Regions from separate parts of the Pseudoalteromonas sp. BSi20480 genome, predicted to be linked through region 1. Evidence: predicted binding sites of a transcription regulator. Region 1 holds the regulator's gene; each other region holds the start of a gene.
What was found. Region 1 encodes sigma-54, which starts transcription at its own class of promoters, with help from an activator protein. Its sites were predicted from a motif close to GTTGGCACGNNNNTNGNNT; they were not measured.

Region 1 (7,984 bases):
CCACTGCCAAAGTGCAATGACACCCGCTATCAACAATGACCACAAAATGCCATTGAGTGCTCCAATAGCGAGTTCTTTCATCATTAAAAAGCGTTGGTTGGTTTGATTTATATGACCAACAGCTATACCACGAATAACAAGTGTGAGTGATTGACTGCCAGCAACACCGCCCATAGAAGGAACAATGCCATTAAGCACTGCTAATATGGGTAAAATATCGAGTGTGCTTTCAAAAAAACTGGCTACAAAGGCGGCCGCAAGCGCAGTTAATAAGTTAACTCCTAACCATACTGAGCGTTTTTTAGAGCTTTTTAAGACAGGAGCAAAGGTATCTTCTTCATCATCAAGGCCCGCCAAACTCAGTAAACTATGTTCGGCGTCTTCACGAATTACGTCAACAATATCATCGATCGTGACACGACCAAGTAGCTGATCGTTGTCATCAACAACTGGGGCCGAGATCCAATTATGGCGCTCAAACAGTTGTGCGACTTCACTTTCATCCATTGAAATTGGAATTGACTCACATTCTTCATCCATTAAATCGCGAACAATTTTTTCTGGTGGATTAGTTAGCAATGTACTCAGCGATAAAGCACCAATAAAGCAGTTATGTTTATCAACCACATACAGGTCATCAGTGCCTTCAGGTAACTCTCCGCGAAGTCGAATGTAACGTAGTACGACATCAATGGTCACATCTGGGCGAATAGTTACTGTATCGGTGTTCATAAGTGCGCCGGCAGAACGCTCTTGATAAGATAGCGCTTGTGTTGCGCGTTCTCTATCTTGGGTGTCCATGGCGCTAACAACGTCTTGGTAAACGGTGTCAGGCAAACTACGTAATACTTCACCTAGGTCATCGTGACCCATGTCTTCAGTGGCAGCAGCAATGTGCTCAGGCTCCATTTGGGCAATAATACCCAGGCGCACGTCTTCTGATAATTCTTCGAGTACATCACCTTGAACATCAGGATCAACTAACTGCCATAGCAAGCGACGAATTTTGTGTGGAGATGATTCTAATAATAACGCAGTATCACATGGCGCTGTTTTTGCGAGCATGCGCCTAACTTGAACAAACTGACCACTATTAAGTGACTTGGTCACTTGTTTTAGTTGTTGTAGTGGGTAGTCTTGTTCAAAAGCTTCGGGCATTGGCGTCCTTTATTTATACTGTAACTGTTACCTAGTGGGTGGGGGAGTACGACCTAGCAGCCAGTTATTTTGATTATAGTTATTTTATTTAAATGTTAAAAATTAACGTTACTCTTGTTCGTTAAATCGTTGCGAAATAAGTTCTCCAATGGCATTTAAAGCTTGCTCTGCATCAGGCCCTTCACATACCACTTTAACTTCTTTACCTTGGCTACTTTCAAGTAGCATTAGTGCTAATACACTGTCACCAGCAGCTTCTTTATCATCTTGAAATAAGGTGATTGAAGCATCAAATTTTACAGCGAGTTGGGCTAATACAGTCGCGGCTCTGGCATGCAGTCCTAATTTATTTTGTATTAAAAAAGTGTCTTCTATACGCATACATTACTCTATCAAAGCTGAACAGGTTATTAGTTTTGTAAAATTACTTTTCTTGTTCTCTGTGACGTATTTTTACATTGGGATGCGTAACTGCAAAGCTTTCGCCAATTGTTTGCGCTAAATATACAGAGCGATGTTGCCCGCCAGTACAGCCAATCGCAATAGTTAAATAGCTTCTGTTATTTCGCTCTAGGTGTGGTAGCCATGTTTGTACAAAGGTTTGTATTTGCCATGTAAATTTTTGAACTATGCTGTGGCTAGCCAAATAATCTTTTACTGGTTGGTCTAGGCCGTTGAGTGGTTTTAGTTCAGGCTCCCAGTGCGGGTTAGGTAAAAAACGTGCATCAAATACGTAATCTGCCTCTTTAGGAATGCCATGTTTAAAACCAAATGATTCAAATGTAACAATCAGCTGCTTGTCTTTTTTACCTAGTATTTTTTCGCGAATTGATTCAGCAAGTTGATGAACGCTTAGCTCACTGGTATCGATCATGTAATCGGCGCGCGTAATTAGCACATCGAGAAGTTCTTTTTCTTTTTTTATGGCTAAATCAAGCGGAAGTGAATCTATTGATAAAGGGTGTAAGCGCCTAGTTTCAGAAAAGCGCTTAATAAGGGTTTGATCTTCACTGTCTAAGTAGAACAGCGTTGGTTTTGTAAAACCCGGTAAGTATTCGATGATGTGATTAAATTCATCTTGCTCTTTTGGTAAATTTCGCACATCTATACTAACGGCAATTTTATCGTAGTTATCAGAAACGCTTCTTACCAAAGAAGGTAATAAATTTACTGGAATGTTATCTACGCAATAATAACCTAGATCTTCAACAACGCGCAAAGCAACCGACTTACCAGAACCAGAACGGCCACTTATGATAATCAACTCCATTAATCACCCTTTAAATTTGTTACGATTGGTCAACAATAATTTGATACAACTCAGCATCCGATTTAGCACAGCGAAGCTGCTTACAAAATTCTTTATTTTTAGTTTATCAGCTATCGTTGCTAGCGTCTTTAAATGCTGTTGGTTATCGCCTTCAGGTACGATGAGTGCAACAAAAATATCAACAGGGCGGTTGTCTATAGCATCAAAATTAATCGGTGTTTCACTAACTAACACCAATGCTAAAGGTTCTTGTGCGCCGCTCATTCGGCCATGTGGAATAGCAATACCTCTTCCTATCCCTGTGCTGCCTAGTTTTTCGCGGGTTAATAAAGCGCCCAAAATATCCTGTTGAGATAAATACGGTAATTTATCGTGAGCCAGCTCGCTAATAAACTACTAAAATTCTTTTTTTACTATTAAAAAGGACCGCAGCTTTACTGCAGTCCTGGCATATAAGTGAACTTAATTTCATCATATTAGTGTCGAGCAAGCTTCTCTTTGTGTTTAATTACTTGACGGTCAAGCTTGTCAATCAATGAATCAATAGCTGCATACATATCTTGATGTTCAGTGGATGCGAATAATTCAGCACCACTTACATGAATAGTTGCTTCTGCTTTTTGATTTAATTTTTCTATATCAAGAATGACATGAACATTATTAATATGATCAGAGTGCCTTTCTAGCTTCGCAAATTTGGTATTTATATAGTCTCTTAATGAATCAGTTAGTTCTACATGACGACCAGTTAAATTTAGTTGCATAAGCATTACCCTCTTTGTTTAGCGTCTTAGATCAGGCTCTTTCGCTGATTTGACGGTGGAATAGCCAGAGATTCGCGATATTTTGCGATTGTACGTCTCGCTACTTTAATTCCTTGCTCAGCCAATATATCCGCAATTTTGCTATCACTCAATGGTTTTGCTGAGTTTTCTGCTGCGATTAATTTTTTAATAAGTGCACGTATTGCCGTAGATGAACATTCTCCACCATTTTCGGTACTAACGTGGCTTGAGAAAAAGTATTTAAGCTCAAATATTCCACGCGGTGTGTGCATATACTTTTGCGTAGTTACGCGCGAAATTGTTGATTCGTGCATTTCTACCATTTCGGCAACATCATTTAAAACCATCGGTTTCATGGCTTCTGGCCCGTGTTCAAAAAAGCCCTGTTGTTGTTTAACAATACAGTTAGTTACTTTTAAAAGTGTATCATTTCTACTTTCTAAGCTTTTTATAAACCATTTAGCTTCTTGTAAATGTGAGCGAATAAATTGACTATCGCCGCTTGATTTAACTGTACGCGACATCGCTGCATATTGGCTGTTTACACGAATTTTTGGCATGCTGTCTGGGTTTAACTCTACAATCCAGCGGCCTTTAATTTTTTTAACTGACACATCAGGTATTACATACTCAGACTCTTCTCGTACTATTGTGTCTGCAGGCTTAGGGTTGAGCGTATGAATAAGTGTCATTACTTCTTTAAGCTCATCTTCTTTGAGCTTCGTTTTTTTCATTAATGTACGGTAGTCACGAGCAGCTAACAAATCAATGTGCTCGGTTAAAATCATTTTTGTTTCATCAATAAAAGGCGTGCCTTTATCAAATTGATTTAACTGAATACACAAACACTCTTGTAAGCTACGTGCCGCAATACCCACTGGGTCAAATAGCTGAATGCGCTTTAATACCGCTTCTATTTCGTCAAGTTCAACCTCAACGTCATCGTCGTTATCTTGATTAAAGCTCTCTAAAATCTCTTCGCAACTGAGTGTCAGTATGCCTGAATCATCCACCGCTTCTACAATAGCAATAGCGATGGCTTCATCTGTAGGGCTAAATGGCGTTAATTGTAATTGCCACATTAAGTATTCGTGAAGCGTTTCAGTTGATGCGCCCTGATATATAGACTCATCTTCAGGCATTGGGCCTGAAGATGATGCAGGGGCTGCACTCATATACTCATCCCAGCTAACATCCATTGCCATGTCGTCACTTACGGTATCTTTAGCAAGCGCTTCACCACTGTCTTGTTCATACTCGCTAGGGGCTTCATCGGCAGATACGGTTACTGTAACTTCATCGTTATCTGCTTTTTGCTCATTTTTGCCCGCAAGATCATCGGCATAGTCTTGCTCCTCAACCTCAAGTAATGGGTTGCTGTCGAGCGCTTCTTGTATTTCTTGCTGAAGATCCAATGTGCTTAATTGCAGCAAGCGAATAGCTTGTTGCAACTGAGGTGTCATTGTAAGTTGCTGGCCCATGCGCAGCTGTAGTGATTGCCTCATGTATCTCTAACAATCCTTTTAAGTTGTTATAGTTAATACTAGCAGATGCTTATAAATAAGGCGTAAATGTTACAGCCTAAATTGCTCGCCTAAATATACATCGCGTACAGTTTTATCATTTAATATGTGTTCAGGGGTACCAGAAGCAATCAGTTCCCCATGAGAAACAATGTAGGCTTTTTCGCAAACATCAAGGGTTTCTCTTACATTGTGGTCTGTTATTAATACGCCAATCCCACGGTTTTTCAGGTGTTCAATAATTTTTTTAATATCTAATACTGAGATAGGGTCAACACCGGCAAATGGTTCGTCTAACAAAATAAACTTTGGATCTGCGGCTAAAGCACGTGCAATCTCCACTCGGCGACGTTCTCCGCCCGATAATGCCATGCCTTTGCTGTCGCGAATGTGTTGAATGCTAAATTCATCTAATAGATTATTCAATGTATCTTCTCTGGCTTGTTTAGTGAGCTCCTTTCGAGTTTCTAAAATAGCCATTAAGTTTTGATACACTGTTAATTTTCTAAATATAGACGACTCTTGTGGTAAGTAGCCAATGCCTAATCTAGCACGACTGTGCATAGGTAAAAGCGTAATATCGTTATCATCGATAGATATTTTGCCTTTGTCGCTAGGGACTAAGCCTACAATCATGTAAAAGGTTGTTGTTTTACCTGCGCCGTTTGGCCCAAGCAAGCCTACAATACTGCCAGCTTTAACTTCTAAGCCCACATTTTTTACAACTTCACGGCCTTTGTAGCTTTTGGCTAGTAGCTCTGCTTTTAATGTGCTCATGGTTGGCCTTTGTCATTTTTTTTAGGCTCCACAGGCACTAAGATAGTGTGTACACGGTCAGTTGAGCTTTCATCTTTTTCGGCGCTAATAAGCTGCTGTTCTATATCGTAGGTAATGCTTTTAGCATTCATTTTTTGCCCAGCTTGAGATATCTCTGCATCTCCAATTAATGTTAAAAAACGCGTTGAAACATCGTATCTAACTTCATTAGCGCTGGCGCTCATTATTGTGCCGTCGGCTTGTTTTTCTTCAAAATATGCAGGCGTACCTGTGGCAATTAACAATTGCTTGTTGTCGCCTAGCTCATCGCGCTTGTGAACCTCAAGGCGGTCTGCGGTAATTTTTCTGTCGCCATGAATAATTTCAACATTTTTTTCAAAGATACCTACGTTTTCTTTTAGTTGACCCTCTTGTTTATCCGCACTAATCGAAATTTGATTTGCAGAAATTGGCGCTGTTGTTTCAGCGGCATTAGTACCTAATGCAAGTAAAAATGTTGGAATAATAAAGAGTGTTGATAGTTTATTGGTCATAATAAATAGTTCGCGTATGGTTAATTAATTTTATCACTTCGGTTTTTAAATCGGCTTCTAAGCCTTTACCGGTGATTTTTAAATTGGGCCCTGTAACAATGACAGGCTGCTCTGATTGCATCGTTAGTAATTTTATATCTACCTGAATGTTATCAGCATTAATTTTATCTATCATTGCGTTATCAGTTAAATTACTAGCAACAACGTTACCTTCTAATATTAGTTGTCTGCCTTCGTATAATGTTGCTTCATTAGCGTTAATTCGCCATGTTTGTTTGTCGTTGTATAGCGTAAAAATAGGTTTATCAAAAAAGGTAAACCCTAATTCTTGATATAGCTCCATTCGCGCTGCCGTTACTTTATGGCTGATTTTCCCATTTTCGTCATACGCTGTTTGTTTTAGCTCTATGGCTGTGTAATCGGGCTTTGCAATTATGTCTGCTTCGGTTTGTTGTGGTAAATTTACTTGTGTGAAATAAGGGTACCAAAGCCAAACCATACAGCTGATGAATAAAACGCTTAATATTATGCGCGCTGCATTCATGAACTAGTCCCTTTTGTGGTCAAAGGTTTGTTATTTTCAAGCATTAGCAGGTCGGTTAGTTCTCTCACTGCACCAAAGCCACCTGGCATTTGTGTTGTATAATGTGCTAAACGTTTTATTAGCGGATGTGCGTCATTTACTGCAACAGCAAACCCTACTAACTCCATCACTGGCATGTCTGGGCCATCATCGCCAATGTAGGCAATTTGCTCATCATTTAAATTGAGCTTTGTTTTTAGTTCTTCGTAAGCGAGTAATTTATTTTCTTGGCCTTGGTATATATGTTGTACTGTTAAGCTTGTCATACGCTGTTGTACTATTTTTGAGTGGCGTCCTGTAATTACCGCAACTTCAAAGCCACTATTAATTAGCGCTTTAATGCCAAAGCCATCTTTTGTATTAAATGCTTTGAGCTCTTCGCCTTGGTTACCCAAATAAATGCGACCATCAGAAAACACACCATCAATATCACAAATAAGTAGCTTTACTTTTTTTGCACGTGCTTTTGCGTCTTCACTCAATGGTTGATAGAGCTCTTCAAATTGCATTTATAATACTCCTGCTTTTAGTAAGTCTTGCATATTTAATGCACCAATAGGGTGGTTTTGCTCATTAACGATGATTAAACCATTAATACGCTTTTGCTCCATAATATTAAGTGCTTCAGCGGCCAAAATATCTTGCGTTGCCGTTGTGCAGGACTTGGTCATTACAACATCTATTTGTGTTGTATGTATATCAATTCGTTGTTCTAAAATACGACGTAAATCACCGTCGGTAAAGAGCCCTACAAGTTGTTGCTGAGAATCAACTATGGCTGTCATGCCTAAGCCTTTTGCCGACATTTCTATCAGTGCATCTTTTATAGTTTGAGTAACGTTAATAATAGGTGTGTTTTTACCGCTATGCATGACATCTTTTAGGGTCAGCAGTAAACGTTTACCTAAACTGCCGCCGGGGTGAGATAGCGCAAAGTCATCAGCTGTAAAACCGCGAGCTTCTAACAGTGCAACCGCCATGGCATCGCCCATTGCAAGTGTTGCTGTTGTGCTTGCTGTAGGGGCTAAGCCTAACGAACAGGCTTCTTTTTGTACTTTTATGCAAATATGTACGTTTGCAAGCGTTGCCATTGTTGAGCTAGCGTTGCCTGTCATGGCTATCATTTTTGCGCCGAGGCGTTTCAAAACGGGAATTATATTGAGGACTTCGCTTGTTTCACCAGAATTAGAAATTAGCATAACCACATCATTTTTAGTGATCATACCTAAGTCGCCATGACTTGCCTCACCGGGGTGTACAAAAAAATGCAGGGCTGCCAGTACTTGCTAACGTCGCCGCTATTTTATTGCCAATATGACCCGATTTTCCCATGCCTATAACAATAGTTCGCCCTT
Region 2 (7,984 bases), on a different contig from region 1:
AAAGCATATGCGCTAAGCGAATATCCGCCCCAAAACCCAGCATGTTGCTGCCCAACTTGGTTAGCTTGCCTTTGCCGTCGATGGCTTCAAGCATAGTTAGTAAGCTCATTGCTTGTGTGCATTGCTGCGCTGTTGGCGTATCAAGCAAGGTGAGTTCGCTAATATTTGCGCCCCACTGTTTTGCTTCAAGCATAAGTTGGCTTATGTCTGAGGTGAGTATTTCGGGGCTATCGTGACTATTACGTCGCTCAAAGGTTTGCTTTGAGCCAAGCCTGTAAACAACACCGGGTTCTATTCGCCCTGCACGCCCTGCACGCTGCACGGCAGAGGAGCGCGATATACTTTGTGTTGTAAGCTCTGTTACACCTGTTCTTAAGTTATAGCTCGCTGCGCGGCGTTTACCGCTATCAATAACAATGCGAATGCCTTCAATGGTTAAGCTGGTTTCGGCTACATTGGTGGTAAGCACTATTTTGCGCATACCCTCAGGCGCAGGAGCAATCGCCGCTTGCTGATTGTCTTTATCTTGCTCGCCAAATAACGTGACAACTAGGCAATTACTTGGCAAATCATTAAGGGCCTGTTGTACGCGTAATATTTCAAATTGCCCAGGCAAAAACACCAGCGCACTGCCGCTTTGCTCGCTTAGTGCTTGTTTTATTAAAGAGGGAATAGTATCAAGCCAGCGACTTTCATCTTTTATGGGTATATATACTTCGTCTATGGGGTAGCTTCGCCCGCTTGATTGTATAACTGGGCAATCAAAAAATTGTGTATAGCGCTCGGTATCAAGGGTGGCCGACATAAGTAATATGGTTAAATCGTCACGCAGTGCACTTTGGGTCTCTAAAGCAAAGGCCAGTGAAGTGTCGGCTGCAATTGAGCGCTCATGAAATTCATCAAATATCAGTAAATCTATATCACTTAATTCAGGGTCGTTTTGTAGCATGCGGGTAAGCATACCCTCGGTGACTATTTCAAGGCGCGTATTACTGCTTACTTTGCTTTCACCGCGTACTCGCAAACCAACACTCTGGCCCACTTTTTCGTTTTGGCACTGTGCTAAGTAATTGGCAATATTACGTGCTGCTAAGCGGCGCGGCTCCAGCATTACAATACGTTTAAAATGGCCGTCGCGCATAAGCTGTAGCGGCAACCATGTTGATTTACCTGCACCAGGCGGTGCTTGTAATAACGTTATAGGATTGCTTTGTAATGTAGTTACGAGTTGTTGATATATGTTTTGAACCGGCAGCACTGCTATTTACCCAAAATTGCTTTGCAGGCATTGTAGCAAAAAATAATCGTGCGACGGCGATTCATATTATTAGTATTTGATGACTATAGGCGTAAAGCACTATCAAATTAAATAGTAACTAACTTTCATCGACTCTCTCAATGAATGAAAATTTTAGCTTACTAATTTTAAAATCTCTTAAAGTAACATCTCAAAAAAGAGGGCTGCCAGCTCATGTCTCCCAGATACGTCTGCTTTTTTATAAATAGCAGATGATTGATTACTTATAGTTTTTTCTGACTTTTTTCTAATGCTAGCAATTTCTGATGTTGATAATCCTTTTATCAACAATAGTGCAATTTCTTTTTCAGTCGCCGTTAATCCCCACTTTTGGAACTGCATTTTAATTTCATTAAAAAATACGACTTTTGAATTTTCTAATTGCTGATTAAGCAGCCTAATATTTTCTTTCGAAACCGTTAACTGTGCCAAATTTAACTTTTCATTGGTACTACGCCTGTGAATATCAATCATCAAATAAACGAACAAGGCTAGCGATAACACAATTAACATGATCTCTTGCCAAATATGCACAGGTTCCACATTGCTTAAAATATCTATTGATAAATCAATCAATTTAAAAATAACGATCAAAATTAATGTAAAAGAAATCAGTTTGTCTTTATGCATTTTCACCCAGCCATTAAAAAAGCCACAATAATGTGGCTTAGTTATTATAGTACATCTAATTACTCTAGCTCAGCCTCAGAGGCAAGTATGTATTGATTACCGACCCATTGACCTTCAATTTCGATAATACTGCCAACAGTTAATGCCGCCATAAAGGTTGTTAAATTTACATCTCGGTCATTAAGCTCTAATTCTGCATTTGCAGAGAGTCGTACTTCATAGCCATTAATCATAAAGCTGTTTGCAGTCAAAAGCTCAGTGACTGTTCCTTCAAATTCAACATAGCCACCGATATGGTCGCCATTGTCGCCGTCATCACCGTCATCACCGTCATCACCGTCATCACCGTCATCACCGTCATCACCGTCATCACCGTCATCACCGTCATCATTCTCAAGTTCAACTTTACCAAGTACAAACACATTATTTGCATCGTATTGACCTTCAATTTCAACACGATCACCCACAACAAGCTGTGCTAAAAATGTTTCTAACGAAACCAATACATCATTAATAATGTATTTTGCATTGGCATCTAGCTGTATTTCAGCGCCGTTAACTGTGATTGAATTGCTTAAAATAGCAGTTACCTGCCCTTTCATTTCCCATTCTTGGTTATATTCGTCTTGATCTTCTTTTTCTATTTTTAAAACACTTAAAAGCGGCGACGTGTTCAAATAAGCTATCTCAACGTAATCGTTAATATTTAAAGAATCAAAATTAAAGTATTGCTCGTCATCGTCTTCATATCGGCTAAATTCGTTAATTGCATATACCACACCATTAACAGTAATCGTTTTATTAACAGAATCTATATCTTCAATAATGCCTTTTACTTTTCCGTCTGACGAGTAGTCTGGGCGTTTTAGTTCAACCGAAGTGACTTGATTGTTATTAATGTAAACCTCAACAAACATACCCACGGTTAAATCATTAAGTAATGTGCCTTCAACGTCAATATTATCAGCAAAGTCAAACACTTGACCATTAACTCCCATAGACGTTGCGCTGATTTGCGTAATTAACCCCTCGATTTCGTATCGTAGTACGCTATCGTCATCAACATCTAATGACTCTTCAACTGTTCTGGCATCAACCTCTGTTGCCACCATAACATCGCCAAGTAAATTACCCTCTACTTTTACGTAGGTATCGTTTGTCAATAAGCCATCAAGTACGGCTGAGCTGTAGTCAATCACTACATTGTTAATAGTAAACTGTAATGCGGCTTCATCTAAATTCGACACAATGCCTGCCGTGTATTCATGATCGTCATTATTTACATCCGTATCGGCCTCAATGTACGATGCTAAAAAAGTACCATCTGCTTGCGGGTAACCACTTATTTCAACCCTTTGACCCACACTAATGAGCGCCTCTGACGTATCAATAAAGTGAGTTAGGTCGTTATAATAGACAACCGTATTAGCTATCAGTAGTTGGCCTGTGCTGCGGTCAATACTTTGTATAGTGCCTTCAATTTCGGTATCGTATTCAACATCTTGGGCAATCCATTCGCCTGAATCATTTTCTTGTGCTGAAAAACTAATTTTCATACCAACACTAAGCGCGCTTAATTGAGTGCTTAAACCATTTTTCATTATGTTACTTGTGTCTGTATTGTACTTAACACCATCAACATAAATACTGCCAAAGCCCGTGATCACACCTTGGGTTACAACAAGCTTAGGTGAAACAGACTCAACCGATGAATTAACAGCATCGAGTATTGGCTGCTCTTTTTGCTCAGAACCACCACACGCGGTTAATATGGTAAGCGCACTAAAAGTGAATATATGTTTATTCATTTTGTTCATACTAATAATCCTAGAGGTTAATTGTATATACTTCATACATACTGCATAGATACTTCAAGTAGAACTATTGACCTATATAAGCCATTAGTAAATAGGTAATTATACCTACCCCTCCTAACATTATGTTTTTAAAAATAAAATCAGATAAAATATTTAATAGTAAAATTAAGAAATAATTACAGACTGCTATGTATAATTTTTAATAAAAACTCAACACCAAAAACAATACCACCTAACATAAAAATATAACCAACTAATAATAAGAACAATAAATTCATTATTATCTCTTGGTACAAGGCTTGCTACTTTATAACTGACAGTCAATTCACTAACCTAAAGTAAGGATAAACTTATGAACAGCGATCGTATGAAAGGTAATTGGAACGAACTTAAAGGTAAGGCGCAACAAAAATGGGGCGATCTTACCAACGACGATTTAGACAAAATTGAAGGTAGCCGTACAGAGCTAGTGGGTAAAATCCAGCAGCAGTATGGTAAATCTAAAGAAGAAGCAGAGCGTGAAGTTGATGAGTTTGAAAAAACTCACTAATCGCTAACTTCTAAAAAAACCGCCATTTGGCGTTTTTTTGTTTAATGGCTAAAAAAGCACGCTATTTACGCTTTTAATTGATTACCAATAGGCAGTTGCCTAATGCGCTTACCACAAGCGGCAAAAATAGCGTTACACAGCGCAGGGGCATAAACCGGTGTTGCGGGCTCTCCTACACCGGCAGGTGGGGCATCGCTTTGTATTATTTCTACTTCTACCTCTAAAGGTGAATCGCTCATAAGCGGTACGCGGTAATCATGAAAATTACTTTGCTGTACGCGACCTTTATCAAAGGTAATACCGTCGCTAATAGCAGTGGTAATACCGTAAATAGAACCACCTTGCGTTTGGTTTTTAACGGTATCGGTGTTTACTACCGTACCCGCATCAATAGCCACCCACGATTTAATCACGTTTAAATCACCAGCGTCCGATACCTCTACCTCAACCACCGTAGCCACATAGGTTAAAAAGCTGCGGTGCGCAGCAATACCTAAGCCGCGCCCTTTTGGAAGTGTTCTCCCCCAATTTGCCATACTCGCTGCTTTTTCAATAACATGACGCAAACGGCTTGTTTCAAGTGGATAAACCGCTTTATCGCCACCGTAGTTATTATAGTTTGCGTTCTGGTTTGCAAAATCGATAGTACGCGCTGGCCCAATGGTTTCCAATAAATAATCTTTTGAGTCTTTACCCGCCTTGTGGGCAGCCTCATTTATAAATGACTGCACGGCAAACGCATGAAAAATATTTGTGACCGAGCGCATCCAGCCTATTCGGGCTTTTGCTGGTGCTTCACCTCGTTCCAGTTTCATATTGGGTGCTAAAATTGGATTATCAGTAAAACCTAGGTCTAGCTCAAAGCCACCAGGTGCAGATGCTCCCTCTTGAAAGGTAGACATAATTGGCGAAAACGCCGTGCGATGTAAGTAAGCCTCAATATTACCTTTTTCATTGAGTGAAGCTTCAATATGTTGAGCCGATACCGCATGATAAAAACTGTGCTGAATATCATCCTCTCGCGTCCACTGAACGCGAATAGGTTTTCCAGTTTTCATTGAAATGTAGGCGGCCTCTGCCGAAAAATCAGGTTTTGATTTACGCCCAAATCCGCCACCTAACATGGTGACATGCACGTTAATTTTACTCTCATCCATACCCAGTAGTGCGGCCACAGTTTTCATATCGGCTTGCGGGTTTTGCGTTGCAGCCCAAATATCTACACTGTCTTTATTGTACATTGCCGTGGCGCAAGGTGGCTCCATAGGTGCTTGAGTTAAGTGCGGCGCGTAATAGTCGGCAACTAATTTATTGCTCGATTTAGCCAATACGCTGGTGGTATCGCCTTTTTCGCGCACATGCGCTTGCGGCTCATTCACTGTTTGCAGTAACGACTTTTTAAAGCTCTCTGAATTATAATCGCCATTTTTACCATCATCCCACACCACGTTTAGTGCTTTACGCGCCTGCCATGCAGCCCAGGTATTTTTAGCAACAATAGCAATACCGCCTTTTGGCTGAAATTGCGGCGCACCTTTTGGTACAGGCATTTCAATAACATCAACTACGCCATTAATTGCTTTAGCGGCACTTGCATCAAACGATTTAACCACACCACCTACTACCGGCGGGCGCTCAATAATAGCCACCAGCGCTTTTGGTTCGCGAACATCAGCAGCAAATGTGGCTTTACCGGTTACTAAATCGGTTAAATCTATGTGCGCCATACCGGTATTTATATAGCGCCATTCTTTACGTGTTTTGAGTGTTAACTTGTCTGGCTCTGGCGGGGTAATGCCAAGCGCGAGGTCAATTAAATCTTTATAAGCCAGCGTTTTACCCGAGCTGTGGGTAACCACGTGCTGATTAGCTGTACAGGTTTGTGGGTCAACCTTCCAATACTTAGCGGCTGCATGCTGCATCATATAACGTACGCTTGCGCCCATTTCGCGCAAGCGCTGCATGTTGTATCGAATACTGCGCGAGCCATCGGTATTTTGATCCCCGTATTTAGGGTCGCCCTTACCTTGAATAACCACTACTTTATCCCATGCAGCTTCCATTTCGTCTGCCACAATTTGAGCAATGGCTGTACGAATTTGTTGGCCCATTTCAGAGCGGTGGCAGGTTATTTCAACCATGCCATCGGGGCGCAGTGCTATAAATAAGTTAGCACGCTTTGCTTGCTCAGAGGGTTGCTCTAACACGCCAGCAAACGCTCGTGGTGCACTGCCTACAAAATAAGTACCTAATACTAATGCGCCTATTGCGCTTGTTTTTAAAAATTGGCGGCGGTTTAGGTCAAAGTACGTATTGTTGTTTTTCATACCTCTTCCCCTTGTTCATTTGGGTCAAAATACTCAACGCCCGCAATGGTTTTAGCCGCCGACTTAATCGCTTTATGAATACGCGGATACGTGCCACATCGGCAAATATTGCCCGACATATTACTCACTATTTCATCATCAGTTGGATTGGGGTTAGCCGCTAATAAGCTTGCCGCTTGCATTATTTGCCCGCACTGACAAAACCCACATTGCGGCACTTTATGCTCAACCCACGCTTTTTGCACGGGGTGTTCACCCTGCTCGCTTAACCCTTCAATAGAGGTAATAGCACGCCCTGCCACAGCCGATACAGGTAATATGCACGAGCGCTGCGCTACGCCATCAATGTGTATGGTGCACGCACCACACTGCGCCATACCACAGCCAAATTTAGGCCCTGTTAAATTTAATTCATCTCGAAGATACCAAAGCACCGGCGTTGACGGATCGCCTGTAAACTCATGTTTATTACAATTAACGGTAAGCGTGATCATATTTAACTCCTTGGCAAAGCGCTTTAAAGGAATTCCTTGTTGCGCGAGAACGGTTTGAATACTTGCTACTTTTTTAGCCTACCACTTAGGATTGGTTTATTGAAATTTTTATCGGTAAGTGCCAATTTATAGCTGTTATTAAGTAGCAGCTTTATTAGGTATAAATAAGAAGGGTTTGTTGACTCTACTTAGCACTTATAACTGACTCTTTTAATAACTGCTCATCATCTTTATATACCTCAAGCCAACCAGGTGGCGATGTATCGCAACCAATTACAGTAACGTGTAATACGTAACTATAGCGTCCGTTTTTAAACGTATAACTGTGATTCCCGCCACTGCCACTAAACTTTATATCGCCGTTTAATAAAACGACGTCGGGCTTATCACTAGATTTTTTATTAATACCCCACGATGCATACCGATAATTATGATCACCTAAATCATCAACGCGAATATGGTAGCTAGCCGTTTTCCAATCGAGTACTGGCTCTTCAAATGTATTAATACTTGAATGAAGTGATTGCTTGTCTTGTTCAATTAAGCGTTTAGCAAATGCCTGCTCTTTAGATGTTCCGCGATTTATACCGATAATTTTACCGTCAGTATTAACCCATACCACGCCGTTATTTAGTATAATGCCACGCCAACCTACGCTATCCCAATCGGTATTAATATTAGAGCTGCCAATAACGGCAACTAGTTCATCGTCGAACACTTCATCAAAGCGGTTAATAAACTCAGCTTCATTTTTAATGTCAGGCAATGGATATTGCCTTTTTAGAGGGTAGCGAATATGCGCAGCAATCGCAGTTTTATCCTGCGCTTTGAAAGCAGCAATAACAGGTAAAACACTCTCGTGATACTTC
Region 3 (7,685 bases), on a different contig from region 1:
TGCACATGAAGTTAACACCCCAATAGGCCTTGGTATTACAAGCTCTACTTTGCTGCGCGATAAGTTAGCCGATTTACAAATTAGCTTTGATGATAAAAAACTGACTTCAAATCAATTAAAACGCTTTATTGACGACGGTATTGAAAACCTAGATTTGATTTACCGTAACTTAAACCGTGCAGCCGACTTAATTTCAACCTTTAAAAAGGTAGCGGTTATTCAAGATGATGACGTAACTACATACATTAATATTCATAAGTTAATAACAGATGTTTTGACATCAATAAGCTCAGAGCTTGAAGAGAAAAAACCGGTTATAAACATAAATTGTGCAACCGATTTAACCGTAGAAAGCAAGTCAGAACCATTACAACAAGTACTTATACAACTAATAACAAACTCACTACTACACGGGTTCGTTGGTAATGAAAATAATGAAATACAATTTGATGTAGAGTTAACAGGAAAAAAACTCACTATTATTTACAGCGATAACGGCCAAGGCGTAGATAAAAAAATTAAACACAGAATATTCGACCCATTTGTAACCTCAAAAAGAGGACAAGGGGCAAGTGGCTTAGGCATGCACTTAGTTTACAATTTAGTAACCCAAGCTTTAGGCGGCCATATATTAATTGATTTAGAAAAAAAACGCGGTGCGCGATTCATCATAACCATCCCTTAAAAGTGAAGTAACCAAACACATATATTTACTTGTATTCCTTGAATTACTACTTATTGACCCTATTTATGCTTCATGTGGTAAACAAGTGTAATAGTTATCGTTTATATAGCGCAATTTTTTGAACTTTATTACTTTTGCGATATCACATACATTGATGAAAGATTAGATAGTGATATAATTTAACTTTGAATTAGTCTGATTATTTAACAGCTTTGCGTAGTCAGCCGGTCCATAAATTATCAAAGTAAATGAACTTCATACGTGTATTGATCGATTTAACAGTAGTTTTTGCACGGGCTTTTTGAGCAAACTTTGAACTCTTACTGTTTTATTTTTATCCAACTTGTTTTTTCTTGTTAACAATTGGATATAATCCTATAATCTCTAGTAGTCGGATTTATACTAAATACCGATTTTTTGTAAATAAAATATTCCAAAAAGGTTAATTAATAATGCAAACGCCAGTCATTCTAATCGTAGAGGATGAAGACGTAACTCGACTAAACCTCGTTAGTTTATTTGAAGCTGAAGGTTACAAAGTTATTGAAGCCATTGATGGCGATGACATGCATGACAAGCTTACAAATAACGACGACGTTAATCTCGTAGTTATGGATATCAATCTTCCAGGCAAAAACGGCCTTATATTAGCCCGTGAATTACGCCAAAAACGCAAAGTAGGCCTTATCTTCTTAACAGGTCGTGATAACGATGTTGATCGTATTTTAGGGCTTGAAATTGGCGCTGATGATTACATTACTAAACCATTTAACCCTCGTGAATTGACTATTAGAGCGCGTAACCTTATTACGCGTACAGGCCTAAGCGATGATGAATCAGCACTTGAAACTAATGGTGTTATTACATTTAACGGTTGGGAATTAGATGAAAATAGCCGCTGTTTAACATCTCCTAATGGCGATGCTAAGCGCTTGCCTAAAGGTGAGTACAGAGCACTGAGATTAATGCTTGATTCTCCAGGTCGTATTTTTAGCCGTGAACAACTAATTAAACATATGACAGGCCGTGAGCTACGTGCAAACGACCGTACTGTTGATGTAACTATTCGCCGTATTCGTAAGCATTTTGAAAGCGATAATTCTACATCAGAGCTTATCAGCACCATTCATGGTGAAGGCTACCGCTTTATTGGTAAAATCGACAGCTAATTAGCGTTTATTCTAATTGCTGTAGAAATAAATGAAGGGCACGTTGTCCTTCATTTATTTTATCTGCCAACACCAGCAGCCACTCCTCAAGCACTTCATCACTCTCATCTATCGCGCCATATTCCATTACTTTTGCATGCAGTTGAACATCGTTCAAACCAACAGAACCTGCGGCACCTTTAAGCTTATGCGCAACCGATTTGTACTCTTCCCTGTCGCCTGTATTTAATGACGTAAGCAGTTCTTGTTGATATTGCGGATTTAGCTTTTCAAACAACTGACTGCTGCGCCTAAACACAACTAACCCCATAGAATTAACAAAGTCTTCTATTGTTTCAATATCTAGCAAATGCGCATCAATACTTTTAAGTGCTTCGTCGGTTACTTTTAGCTGTGGCTCGTTGCATTGAGCTTGCTTAATATCAAATAAGTCAGCGAGCATTTTATCAAGCTTTACTGTATTAATAGGTTTAGCTAAAGCGCCTTGAATAGAAATACCTTCAAGCTCTTCTTCTGCACTTCTCACATTAGCGGTTAGTGCAACAATAGGCAGGTTATCAAAGTGGCTATCAGCACGGATTTGCCTTGCAACTTCATCGCCATTTATATCGGGTAGCTGCATATCAAGTAATACTAAATCTAGGTCGTCTTCGGTATCAACAAACGAAAGTGCATCTTCGCCCGTTTCAGCCCATAGCACTTCATGTCCGCGTTGCTCCAATAAATTAGTGGCTATTTCGGCGTTAAGTGGTACGTCTTCAACGAGTAAAATATAAAGCTCTCGGCCAACATAGCTTTGCTCTGTAGGCGCAATACATAAGCTCAGCGGTATTTGCACTGTAAAGCAACTGCCCTCACCCTCTGTACTGTTTACTGTAATACTGCCTTTCATAGCCGTGACTAGCGCTTTAGTTACCGCAAGCCCAATACCTGAACCTATTGCATTAGTACCTTGTAAATCAGGTGCTTTATAGTACATGTCAAAAATACGAGAAAGCTGCTCTTGTGGAATACCTTGCCCTGTATCTGAGATTTTAATAACTAACCATGGGCCTTCAGGGCGATTTTCACGGCTACATTCGAGTGTGACTTTGCCATGCTGGGTAAATTTCACTGCATTGTTTATCAGGTTCCAAACCACTTGGCGTAAACGAGTAGGATCAAGCAGTGCATATATATCAAGCATGCCATTTCGCTCAATATCAAACTCAAGCCCTTTTTGCTCAGTTATTAACCCTGCAAAATTCACAACATCGTTTATAAAATCAGATACATTAATAGAGTTGGCGGCAATATCGAGCTGCTCTCTGTCTATTTTATCTAAATCTATAATGTCGTTAAAAATATTACCGAGCGTTTCAGCACTTGAAAAAACCGTGTTACACCAACTGCGTTGCTGCTTATTTAGATCGGTATCGAGCAACATACGTGTTAAGCCCACAATACCGTTAAGCGGGGTACGCAACTCATGGCTTAACGTGGCTATAAATTTCCCTTTATCTTTATATGCGGTTTCAAGCGCCTCAGCCGCTTCTTTACGGCTCGTAATATCACGCCCAAAACCAAGTAAACCTATGTAGTCGCCTTCGTCGTTTATAAAAGGAAGTTTTCGTAACTCAAACCAGCGCGTTGCACCATCAACTTCATAACCTACATCGATGGTGAGTGCTTTGTGAGTTTGCTCTACCTCTTTGTCTGTGCGCAATACTTCAGATAAAAAGTCGTTTGGGAATATTTGTTCAACCGTTTTACCTATAAGCTCACGGCTTGATTTACCCATTACTTCTTCAAACATTTTATTGCAGCCAGCAAACACCCCATTGTTATCGCGGTAATAAAACAGATCGGGGGATGAATCAACAATTGAGCGTTGTAACATGCTTTGCTGAGCAAGCTCTTGCTGTGTTTTTTTACGCTCGGCAATTTCTCTACGTAGTTCTTCAATGGCGCGATGCTTAGCATGAAAAGCCATTTTACGTTCATCTATTTCAATATTAAGCCGACTAATATTGTCTTTAAGTGTTTGGTTTAATAGTTTTTCTTGTTTAGTTGCGCTATCTAAGTAAGCGTAGGAAGCATCTAACTGACGAATTGAATTAATAAGTACGCTTATAATTAAAGGTGACACAACAGCTGAAAAAAATACCACGGCCAAAATATCTACAAGAAACAATTCGCCTATAGCAACGTAGTAAAACATGCTCGATAAAATAAGAGACGCGGCTAAAAATAAAGCGTAACAAATGGCAGCTGTTTTTAACTCACCAAATCGCGCTATTGAACTTGAAAGCACCCGAACCCATGGGCTCAAAGAATAATCGGTCATACGTAGTTTTATCTCTTAGCTGTTTACTTAAATATAAGAAAGGCAATGCTATTTACAGATTTTAGCATTTTTCTATTCGCTATTTTCATGTTGTGCGACAAAAACAGAAAATATTCATATGCAATTTTAGTGGGCAGTAAAGTCCTCGTTTCAGCCATTGATTATTTCGTGTAAAATAATGCGCCTTATCATTGCCAATAACGAGTAACATAGCATGCAAACCAATATGCCCGATATAGCTGACACCGCTCCTGCATTACAAACAGGTAAATTAGACTGGGTTGGCATGGGTGAAATTGAACTGCCATTTATTTTTGAATCGCGTGATTTAAGCCCTGTTACTGTTAATGCCAAAGCCCGCGCATTTGTTAACTTGCACAAAGAAGACGCCAAAGGCATTCATATGTCGCGCTTATTTTTAGCGCTTGATTTACTCTCAACAGAGCAACAAGTAAATCCTCAAACAATTAGCCAAGCACTAAATACGTTTATATCTAGCCATGAAGGGTTGAGTAATAAGGCACAGATTGAGTTTAAATTTGAGCTACCACTTCGCCGTAAGTCTCTATTGAGTGGCAAAGCTGGCTGGAAAAGCTATCCAATCACACTTACAAGTACAATTGAAAATAATATCATTAGTTACGAGCTAACCGTTGATGTTACCTATTCATCAACTTGCCCTTGCTCGGCGGCTCTTGCACGCCAGCTAATACAAAATGCATTTAGTGAAAAATTTAACCAAGATACGCTCAACCAAAAAGAGGTACTTGAGTGGCTTGGCACAACACAAGGCATTGTGGCAACTCCTCACTCGCAGCGCTCAATTGCTAACGTAAAAGTTAAACTCAATAGCAACATTAATGAGTTTGATGTAGTTAACTTAATAAATACCCTTGAAGGCGAGCTTAAAACGCCAGTGCAAGCGGCAGTAAAGCGTGAAGATGAACAAGAATTTGCCCGTTTAAATGGGCAAAATTTAATGTTCTGCGAAGATGCCGCGCGTAAAATTAAAGCAATATTAGAAACAGACGGTTACGCAGATTACTGGCTACAAATAAACCATTACGAATCGCTTCACGCTCACGACGCTGTGGCGGTTGCTGTTAAAGGTATTAATGGCGGGTATAAGGCATAAAACACCTGCGTTAACTTAAATCACCATTCGGTAAATCACATACAATATTTAGGCACGGTACTTGCTTTAACAAATCAGTGTCAATTTGTTGTTATGGAGTTACCGTATGGAATTCGCTTTATTGTCGATTTTAGTATTAGTGGTAGGTGCATCAATTGCCGCGTCAAAATTTAATGACGACGGTGGTAATCCTTATCCTTTCAAACGTAAACAAAGCGTATTTACGCAAGTAGAAAGCGCCTTTTTAAACTTGTTAGAACGCGCTATTGGCGATCAATATAAAATAGTGAGCCGAGTTAAGCTTATTGATGTGATCGACTGTAAAGAAGGTTTATCACCTAAATCAAAACGTGCCGCCATTGCTAAAGCCAAAAATAAGCAGCTTGATTTTGTGTTAATCGACAAAGAAAAAATGACCATCGTAGCAGCTGTTGATTTAGTAAATAACGCAAATAAAGATGGCCACAAAGCCCAGCGCGACTGGTTTGTAAATGGCGCCTTAGAAGCTGCAGGCATTCCACACATTCGCATGAAGGTAAAAGCGGGCTATCGCCCATCAGAAGTACGCGATGCCATTATGTTCAAACTGGGTAAACCAGCACCAACAGCACAGCGCCCATTACGTAACCGAGTTCACAAACCTGCTGTTTTATCTCCCTCACAAGCTAAAGCCCATTCAACAGCATTAGCCGAAATATAATTATCAGGTGACTAAATTTGCATTAAAGCGAGCATTTTAAATGTCTCGCTTTTTTGTTTTTTATTGCTAACTTCACGTATAATCAAGCTATTCAAACTCAGGAATCAAACACTATGAATGTTGGTATTATTGGCGCAATGGAGCCAGAAGTTAAAATTTTGCGTGAAGCAATGCAAAACCCAGCTATTTTAACTAAAGCAGGTTTTACATTTTACACTGGTGAATTAGCGGGCTGCACAGTAACTCTTGTTCAATCAGGTATTGGTAAAGTAGCATCAAGCATTGCAACTACATTACTTATTGATAATTTTAAGCCTGATTGCGTAATTAACACCGGCTCTGCTGGCGGTTTTGATCCATCATTAAGTGTTGGCGATGTCGTTATATCGTCAGAAGTTCGTCACCACGATGTAGACGTAACTGCATTTGGTTACGAAATTGGCCAAGTACCACAAATGCCTGCAGGTTTTACTGCGCACCCTAAATTAGTTGAAGCAGCCGAGCAAACTATTGCGCAAATTAGCGAAGTTAAAACGTTAGTGGGCCTTATCTGTACTGGCGATACCTTTATGTGTGACCCTGTTCGTATTGATAAAGCCCGCAGCGACTTTCCTTCAATGCTTGCTGTAGAAATGGAAGGTGCGTCTATTGCGCAAACCTGTCATACGCTTGAAACTCCTTTCGTTGTTATTCGTTCAATGTCTGATATTGCTGGCAAAGAATCGCCACAGTCGTTTGAAGAATACTTAGAAACAGCATCAATCAACTCATCTAAAATGGTTGTTGCTCTGCTTGAAAAGCTAACAGCTGTAACACTGTAAATGCTTAGCAATATTGTTCAAAACCATTTGGACTTTATTGTGTTTATAATAGCGCTCCTTGCTGAGCGCTTTTTACCACTCGTTAGTTGGTACCATCCGAATACCGTTTTAGTGGCCGTATTTAGCGCCATAGGCAAACGTATTTATAATAAACAAAATACAAACAGCTACCACTATTTAGCAGCCATACTTGCAAGCGTACTGGTGCTCAGTGTTATTTTACTAATTGTTACCTTGCTACTTGAATTTGCATTTTACCCAGAGCTACTTGCAGGCCTTATTTTATACCTTTGCCTTGAAAGCCAAAGCCTCAATAAAAAAGCCCTTCGTATTGCAAAGCTCACTAAACAAAACCAAAAGTCAGCCGCACGCGAGCTATTAAAACCACTGCTTGCTCGTGAAGTCAGCAAGCTTTCAACCACAGGCATTATTAAAGCCCTCATTGAAAGCTTAATACTTCGTACTGCTCGTTATTACTTTGTGGTTATATTTGTTTTTTTACTTTTAGGGCCAGTTGCAGCACTTGGTTACCGACTACTTACCTTGATGCAGCAAGCATGGCGTGGTGATATTTCACCAAACAGCGAATTTTTAAGACCATTAAAGCTTGTTTTATTTGTTATTGAGTATATCCCGGTGCGTTTACTTACACTCACAATTGCTGCGAGTAAGGCCACAAAGCAAAGTGTTCACTACATAAAACACTATGGTCAACACTTCTATCAAACAAATACAGGCTGGTTACTCAGTGCATGCTCTGCATCACTTGGCGTGCAACTAGGTGGACCCGCTATGTACTTTAATAAGCGGCATAACAAAATGCGGGTTGGTACTGATAGGTTACCTAAC
Region 4 (7,984 bases), on a different contig from region 1:
GGTGGTGGTACCCGTAGTGTGGGTGGTGATGAATTATTTCGTACGCCAAATCAAACAGATACAGGTGATGGTAACTCAGTGGATGTACAGGTGGAACGGAACTTGTATACACAGAATGCTATGGAGTATCAGGCTAGCTTACAATTTTTAAGCGGCACATTTAAAGGCCTGAATAAAGCTCTCGGTAGTCAAGGATAATAATTATGAGTTTATATAACGTTTTTGATATTGCTGGTTCTGGTATGAGCGCACAGAATGTTCGTTTAAATACCACTGCGAGTAATATTTCGAATGCTAATACAATTAGCTCTTCTCAAGACAAAACGTACCGAGCGCGACAACCTGTATTTGCTGCAGAGCTTACCAAAGCTTCTGAGTCGGTAAGTAATAATCAGGGCTCTTCTGTTGGTGTTAAAGTGCTGGGCATTGTTGAAAGCAGTGCACCACTGCAGATTGAATACAACCCTAATCACCCGAGTGCGGATGAAAATGGTTATATCTACAAACCCAACGTTAATGTTGTAGAGGAGATGGCGAACATGATTTCTGCCTCTCGCTCTTATGAAACAAACGTGCAAGTTGCTGATGCAGCTAAGCAAATGTTAAGTAAAACTCTGCTGCTAGGTCAGCGTTAACCGAGGGTAGGTTATGAGTAACGATATTAGTACATCTTCATCCTATTTAGATTCTTTGCGTTGGCAGGATACAACACCAACGACAACCGAAGAGCAAAGCGATGCGTTAACTCAAGAAGATTTCTTCTCGTTGTTAACTCAGCAGTTATCGTTTCAGGATCCGAGTAAACCTGCTGATAACGATCAAATGATTGCACAAATGACCAATTTCACAATGGCTGAAGGTATCTCAAATCTTAATAGTAACTTTGAGTCGCTTGCAGCTTCGATGACATCTAACTCTGCTTTGCAGGCATCAACATTGGTTGGTAAGCAAGCATTACTTGAGTCGGATTCCTTAGATTTAAATGCAACGGGTGAAGCGAAAGGTTCCGTCGTTGCAGAAAGCCCAGTAGATAGCTTAACGCTTCGTATTACTGATGAGTCAGGTCAATTAGTTCGCAGTATTGATTTAGGTTCACAGTCTGCTGGTGCAATACGCTTTGCTTGGGATGGTAAAAACGAAGCCGGTGAGCGGTTGCCTGAGGGTGAATACAATATTGTAGCTGAAGGCAGTACAAATGGTGAGTTTTCAAGCTTACCCATTGCTACGTTCAAGAATATTGAAAGTGTAAATATAAACGGTGCCAATGGCATCATTATTAACACTAAAGAAGGTGCGGTTAGGCTGACTGATGTCGCAGAGATCGCGTAATAGAGTTTGATAATATTTCGCCTGTTTGCAGGCTGTATTTAATAGGTTAGAGGTCAATTATGAGCTTCAATATTGCATTAACAGGCATAGCTGCCGCACAAAAAGATTTAGACGTTACCGCAAATAATATTGCGAACGTTAATACAACCGGCTTTAAAGAGTCTCGCGCTGAGTTTGCAGATGTATATGCTTCTTCAGTGTTTAGTTCAGGTAGAACTAAAAATGGTGACGGTGTTCAAACCACTATGGTTGCTCAGCAATTTCACCAAGGTTCGCTGCAATTTACTAATAACTCACTTGATCTAGCGATTACAGGCGAGGGTTATTTTGCAATGAGCCAAGACTTGGGCGCGCAAGACTTTACTTATACGCGAGCAGGCGCTTTTAAATTAGATAAAGATAACTTTGTAGTTGATGCAAAGGGTAATTACTTACAAGGTTTCCCTGTTGATGAAGCAACAGGTGATACAACGTCTGTAAGTTTGAGCACATCGTCTGCATTGCAGATCCCAGATTCATCGGGTTCACCACGTGCAACGACTAATGTTTACAGCTCATTTAACTTAGACTCTCGTGCAGATGCGCCTTCGATTGCTTTTGACCCAGAAACGAGTGCTTCATATAACAGCTCTACATCAACAACGGTTTATGACTCTCTGGGTGAACCCCATGTATTACAGTTTTTCTTTGTTAAAACTGATTCTGCAGTAACGGGTAATGATAACGAATGGGAAACTTACGCTACATTAGATGGCAAGTCATTCAGCCCTGCAGGTCTAGAAGAAACGGCAGCACCATTTACACCACTATCAACCTTTCAATTTGACTCAAGTGGCTTACCAAGTAGCACTGATGGTGTTGCTAATACAGGTACAACCTTTAACCCGCTTACTGTACCTGGTGGTGCGGGTGCGGCGGCTGGTTTATCTGATGTTTTAACTAATGGCGCAAGCTTTCCAGATGATATTGATATTAACTGGCGTGATGAAGCGGGCACTACAAATAAAGTGCCTACTCAATACGCAAGCCGATTTGAAGTTAAAGCGTTAGACCAAGATGGTGCTACGGTAGGTCGTTTGGCTGGCATAGATATTGGTACAGACGGCAAGGTTGTTGCATCATACAGTAATGGCGACTCAACATTTCTTGGTCAAGTTGCTATGGTGCGTTTTTCAAACTCGCAAGGCCTTCAACAAGTTGGTGATACTGCTTGGAAAAAAAGCTTAACGTCAGGTGAGCCAATTGCGGGTGAACCTGGTTCAGGTACTTTAGGTTCAATAAATTCATCAGCACTAGAGCAATCAAATGTGAATTTAACTAATGAGCTGGTTGACCTAATAAGTGCTCAGCGTAACTTCCAGGCTAACTCTCGTGCGCTTGAGGTTAACTCAACACTGCAACAGGCAATCTTACAGATTCGTTAATTTAATACTTAACATAATTTTAAGGGCTGCTTTTTAAAGTGGCCCTTTTTATTTTCACTTCATTTAGTTTGTTTTATAACCATTTTACATCATTTCCTATTGTGGCATCTATTTTGCATTTCTTGTGTATAGAGATTTTTAATATGAGTCGATGCTATGGACAAAATGGTCTACATTGCGGCCTCAGGCGCTAAACAAAGCCTACAGGGGCTGGCCCTTAAAGCCAATAATTTGGCGAATGCGAATACTACTGGATTTAAGTCAGACTTTGCACAAGCTCGCTCTATGCAGGCTTTTGGTGAAGGGTTGCCATCACGTGTGTTTTCTATGCAAGAGCGCCCAGGTTCTAATATGACCTCTGGTGGCATAGTTGAAACAGGTAGAGACCTCGACATTGCAATGAGTGATAACGCATGGTTAAGCGTCCAAGATGCCTCAGGCAATGAAGCTTACACCAAGGTGGGTACATTAAATATTACCGCTGAAGGTATGTTAATGACCAGCCATGGTCGTCAAGTAATTGGCGAAGGCGGGCCTGTCATTTTACCAGTACCGATTGAAAAAATTGAATTTAGTGAAGACGGTGCAATTCAAGTTCGCCCGCAGGGGGCGCCTGCTACATTTTTAGAAGAAGTTGACCGCTTGAAGGTGGTTGAAGCTAATAGCTTTCAACTAGAAAAAGGGAATGATGGTTTATTTAGGCCTAAGGCAGGAGAGGTTGTTGATACCTCTGCCAATGTCAAAGTATTAAGCGGAACCTTAGAAATGTCTAATGTGAACCCAGTTCACGAAATGGTCGATATGATCAGCCATCAACGTCAATTTGAGTTACAAGTAAAACTGATGAAAACAGCTGAAGATCTGGATAGATCACAAGATCAGCTGATGCGCATAGTTTAACTTTAAATGAGGACACGATTATGAATCCAGCATTGTGGATCAGTAAAACGGGGCTAGACGCTCAGCAAACCGATATTTCGGTTATATCAAACAATTTAGCGAATGCCAGTACGGTAGGTTATAAAAAAGCCGCGCTATTTTTGAAGATTTACTTTATCAAAATATTAACCAGCCAGGTGGGCGATCGTCGCAAGACACTGAAATGCCGTCTGGTTTAATGTTAGGTGCTGGTGCAAAAGTAGTGGCTAACCAAAAAAACTTTTCTCAGGGTAATATGCTAACCACTGAGAATTCATTGGATTGGATGATCTCAGGGCCTGGTTTTTTTGAAGTATTACAACCCGATGGCAATATTGCTTATTCGCGTAATGGGCAGTTTACTACCGATGGCGATGGTCGAATTGTCACGTCTGGTTCTGGTTATGTGGTGCAACCAGAAATGAATGTTCCCGATGATGCGCAATCAATTACTATTTCACAAGATGGTGAGGTATCTGTTCGTATTTCAGGTCAAGCTGATAATGTTGTGATTGGCCAGCTTACAATTAGCGATTTTATTAATCCATCGGGCCTTGAGCCTGTAGGGCAAAATCTTTATACCGAAACGGCAGTAAGTGGCGCGCCTGTGCAAGGTAACCCGGGTGTAGAAGGCTTAGGCACAATTATTCAGGGCTCACTTGAAACATCAAACGTAAATGTAACTGAAGAGCTGGTTAACCTAATTGAAACGCAGCGTATTTACGAAATGAACTCTAAAGTCATCTCGGCTGTTGACGAGATGATGAGTTACATCAATCAGCAATTATAAGGTGTAGGGGGAATTATGCGTCATTATATGTTATTTGCGGTAGGTACATTATTTTTAAGTGGCTGTGTTTCAACACAAAATAGTGATATTGTTCAAGATGACCCCTATTATGCGCCAATGTATCCTGAACCAAGTATGGAACCCGTAGTTGCAACAGGTTCGTTATTTAATACTAATGTGTCAAACGACTTATACGCAGATAGAAAAGCACTGCGTACTGGCGACATTATTACTGTAAATTTACAAGAGTCTACTCAAGCTACTAAAGCAGCTAAAACCGAAACCGATAAGCAATCTGATGCAAGCCTAGACCCTGTCATAGGGCTCGGAGGCCTTCCGGTCAATATAGGCGGCGATAGTATCCAGTTTGGCATTGGTAGTGACGCCTCTTTTACGGGGGATTCTAGATCAAATCAATCAAACAGCTTATTTGGCAATATTTCGGTCAATGTTATGCGTGTTTTACCTAACGGTAACTTAGTGATTCGCGGTGAAAAGTGGTTAACGTTAAACACTGGTGAAGAATTTATTCGTTTGGAAGGTTTAGTACGCCCGCAAGATGTGAGTTCTGATAATACAGTTGAGTCAAACCGAATAGCCAATGCGCGTATTCAGTACTCTGGTAAAGGGCAAACACAAGAAGCGCAAAGTGCAGGTTGGTTAACACGCTTTTTCAGCAGCTCGATTTTTCCTTTTTAGAGGGCATTCATTATGAATGTATTAAAGTTAATTTGTTTAATCACGCTAATAGGTTGCCAATTTTCGGCACATGCTGAGCGTATTAAAGATATTTCTATGGTCGAAGGGGTTAGATCGAACCAGTTGGTAGGTTATGGCTTAGTAGTGGGTTTACCCGGCACGGGTGAGCAGAGCCGCTTCACTCAGCAAAGTTTTAAAGGCATGTTAAGCAATTTTGGTATTTCGCTACCTGCAAATTTAAGCCCTAAAATTAAAAACGTTGCTGCCGTTGCTGTACATGCTGAATTACCCGCATTTAGAAAGCCAGGACAAACAATTGATATAACCGTTTCATCTATTGGTAGTGCGGGTAGCTTGCGCGGTGGTACGTTATTACAAACGTTTTTAAAAGGGGCTGATGGCAATGTATATGCCGTAGCTCAGGGTAGTTTAATAGTGGGGGGCTTAGGTGCCCAAGGCGCTGACGGCAGCCGTGTTGTTATTAATACCCCAACAGTTGGCCGTATTCCAAATGGCGCAACAGTAGAGCGTGAAGTTAAAAGTCCGTTTATGCAAGGCGATTTTATTACGTTTAACTTAAACCGCCCTGATTTTACAACGGCAAAGCGCCTTGAAAAAACAATTAACGATTTAGTCGGGCCTAACAGTGCAAAAGCAATTGATTCTGTGTCTGTTCGTGTGATTGCCCCTAGAGATGCTTCTCAACGTGTGTCTTATTTATCAACGCTTGAAAATCTTGAATTTAAACCTGCAGATATGTCTGCAAAAATTATCGTTAACTCGCGTACGGGCACCATTGTGATTGGTAAAAATGTCAAGTTACAGCCTGCAGCAATAACACATGGCGGGTTAACCGTCACCATTTCAGAGCAACAAAATGTGGCTCAACCTAATGCATTAGCTGAGGGCGAAACCGTTGTAACGCAGCAATCAATTATAGATGTAAATGAAGACGATTCGCGTGCATTTGTGTTTAACCCGGGTGTTAGTTTAGACGATTTAGTTCGTGCTATAAACGAGGTAGGCGCAGCGCCTGGCGATTTAATGGCTATTTTAGAGGCCCTTAAAGAAGCCGGAGCAATAAACGGTCAACTTGTTGTTATTTAATATTTATTAAGCTTTAGCAAAGCCTTTGCTAAAGCTTCCCTTTCACTCCATCATTCACATTTTCAATCTGGCTTAATTTTTGCATTTTAATTTGTATTATTCATTATTGTGTCAAAAAGCTGATGGAAACTAATCATCTAGACAAACAAAACTTTTTTGATTTAGGCAATTTAGATTCACTTCGTAAAGAAGCCTTAAGCGGTGGTGATGCATCAACCGATGCATCTAAAGCCGCTCTTAAAAAAGCAGCTGCGCAATTTGAAGCTATTTTTACCCAAATGCTACTTAAAAGTATGCGTAAAGCTAACGAAGCGTTTGAAGATAAAGAAAGCCCACTTAACTCAAGTAGCGTTAAGTTTTTTGAAGACATGCATGATCAACAGTTATCTACTGAGCTTTCATCAAATGGGTCTTTAGGCCTTGCTGATTTAATTGTTCAGCAGTTATCGCCAGACGGCAAAACTTTTATGCCGGGTTCTGTTTTGAGAACCACCAATGACTTTTTAAGTGATATGCGTGCGGGCTCTTCGCTTCCTCATACCCAAAATGAAGAAAAAGCTTCTGTTAATGTTCAAAACGATAAAACCGATTCTAAAGTGCCTGAAGCTCCTTCAGCGCCATTCAAAAGTACTGAAGAGTTTGTAACTACAGTATGGGAACACGCTAAAACAGCAGCACAAAAAATTGGCTTAAACCCTGCTGTTATGGTTGCACAAGCCGCACTTGAAACAGGTTGGGGTAAGCACATTATTAATAAAAGCGACGGTAACAGTTCAAATAACTTATTCAATATCAAATCAGATAAAAGCTGGGATGGCGAAAAAGCAAGTAAAGTAACCCTAGAGTTTGAACAAGGAACGCCTGTTAAAAAACAAGCAAGCTTTAGAGCTTATGACTCAATAAAAGAGAGCGTAAACGACTTTGTTGATTTTTTAACCCAAAACCCACGCTACCAAGAAGCATTACAAAATACAGCTAAGCCAAGCGAGTTTTTAGATTCATTACAAAAAGCCGGCTACGCAACGGATCCTAATTACGCTAGTAAAATAAAAAAAGTGCTTAACAGTGCTCAATTAAAAGATGTTGCAGCCAGTGTTATTCGCCAAGGAGTAAAGTAAATGTCGTTTAACTTATTAAACATTGCCAGTTCTGGGGTTAGAGCAAATTCGGAACTACTGCAAACGACAAGTAAAAATATAGCGAATGTAAATACCGAAGGCTATGTGCGAGAGCGCACAGAGCATACAACTATGGTTGATAACCAGGTAGGAAAAGGAGAAACCTATCGCTTGTTAAACCAGTTTGCCCAAGAGCAACTCAACAGAGACACCTCTAATAAAACGTTTTTTGATCAATTTGTTACAGAGTCAAACCGCGTTGATAGTTTGTTTTCAGAAGATTCTAATAGTTTATCTACTAGTATAAATTCATTGTTTAATAATGTTCAGGAGTCGTTAAATCAGCCTTCATCTACCGTTGCCCGCTCGCTGGTAATGACGGATGCTGAAAACTTAGTGAATCAAATGGACAGACTCTCAGGCATTGTTTTCGATCAGAAAAATATTGTAAATGAACAGCTAGACGTATTTACAGAAGAGGCAAATGGCTTAATTCAAAAAATTGGTACATTAAATCAAGATATTGCTGCTGTTAACGGCACCAATAACCAAGCCGATGCAAGTTCTACTTATAATGAACGCGATAAGGCAATCCGTGA

Region 2: a site for sigma-54 is predicted at 4,031-4,049, ahead of P20480_RS02575 (CsbD family protein). Genes of this name have one in related genera too.
Region 3: a site for sigma-54 is predicted at 5,364-5,382, ahead of P20480_RS06225 (DUF2726 domain-containing protein). Genes of this name have one in related genera too.
Region 4: a site for sigma-54 is predicted at 2,854-2,872, ahead of P20480_RS01640 (flagellar basal body rod protein FlgF). Genes of this name have one in related genera too.

Annotation. Positions count from the first base shown of each region.
Region 1 is NZ_BADX01000099.1:70,470-78,453, forward strand. Features, by position in the region: gene mgtE (magnesium transporter) at 1-1,158, opposite strand, end outside; gene P20480_RS07690 (HPr family phosphocarrier protein) at 1,267-1,539, opposite strand; gene rapZ (RNase adapter RapZ) at 1,583-2,428, opposite strand; partial or broken gene ptsN (PTS IIA-like nitrogen regulatory protein PtsN) at 2,448-2,900, opposite strand; gene hpf (ribosome hibernation promoting factor) at 2,905-3,192, opposite strand; gene P20480_RS07670 (RNA polymerase factor sigma-54) at 3,219-4,718, opposite strand; gene lptB (LPS export ABC transporter ATP-binding protein) at 4,788-5,513, opposite strand; gene lptA (lipopolysaccharide transport periplasmic protein LptA) at 5,510-6,046, opposite strand; gene lptC (LPS export ABC transporter periplasmic protein LptC) at 6,036-6,590, opposite strand; gene kdsC (3-deoxy-manno-octulosonate-8-phosphatase KdsC) at 6,587-7,138, opposite strand; partial or broken gene P20480_RS18210 (KpsF/GutQ family sugar-phosphate isomerase) at 7,139-7,984, opposite strand, start outside.
Region 2 is NZ_BADX01000160.1:49,768-57,751, forward strand. Features, by position in the region: gene hrpB (ATP-dependent helicase HrpB) at 1-1,258, opposite strand, end outside; gene P20480_RS02585 (helix-turn-helix transcriptional regulator) at 1,436-1,927, opposite strand; gene P20480_RS19635 (DUF5666 domain-containing protein) at 1,987-3,744, opposite strand; gene P20480_RS02575 (CsbD family protein) at 4,097-4,294, shown strand; gene P20480_RS02570 (xanthine dehydrogenase family protein molybdopterin-binding subunit) at 4,360-6,621, opposite strand; gene P20480_RS02565 ((2Fe-2S)-binding protein) at 6,618-7,115, opposite strand; gene P20480_RS02560 (hypothetical protein) at 7,300-7,984, opposite strand, start outside.
Region 3 is NZ_BADX01000126.1:122-7,806, reverse strand. Features, by position in the region: partial or broken gene P20480_RS18385 (sensor histidine kinase) at 1-685, shown strand, start outside; gene arcA (two-component system response regulator ArcA) at 1,138-1,854, shown strand; gene arcB (aerobic respiration two-component sensor histidine kinase ArcB) at 1,862-4,180, opposite strand; gene folE2 (GTP cyclohydrolase FolE2) at 4,395-5,315, shown strand; gene P20480_RS06225 (DUF2726 domain-containing protein) at 5,422-6,015, shown strand; gene mtnN (5'-methylthioadenosine/S-adenosylhomocysteine nucleosidase) at 6,129-6,836, shown strand; gene P20480_RS06235 (cobalamin biosynthesis protein CobD/CbiB) at 6,837-7,685, shown strand, end outside.
Region 4 is NZ_BADX01000166.1:128,259-136,242, reverse strand. Features, by position in the region: gene flgB (flagellar basal body rod protein FlgB) at 1-198, shown strand, start outside; gene flgC (flagellar basal body rod protein FlgC) at 204-635, shown strand; gene P20480_RS01630 (flagellar hook assembly protein FlgD) at 649-1,329, shown strand; gene flgE (flagellar hook protein FlgE) at 1,389-2,753, shown strand; gene P20480_RS01640 (flagellar basal body rod protein FlgF) at 2,910-3,653, shown strand; partial or broken gene flgG (flagellar basal-body rod protein FlgG) at 3,674-4,461, shown strand; gene flgH (flagellar basal body L-ring protein FlgH) at 4,477-5,160, shown strand; gene P20480_RS01650 (flagellar basal body P-ring protein FlgI) at 5,173-6,267, shown strand; gene flgJ (flagellar assembly peptidoglycan hydrolase FlgJ) at 6,390-7,385, shown strand; gene flgK (flagellar hook-associated protein FlgK) at 7,386-7,984, shown strand, end outside.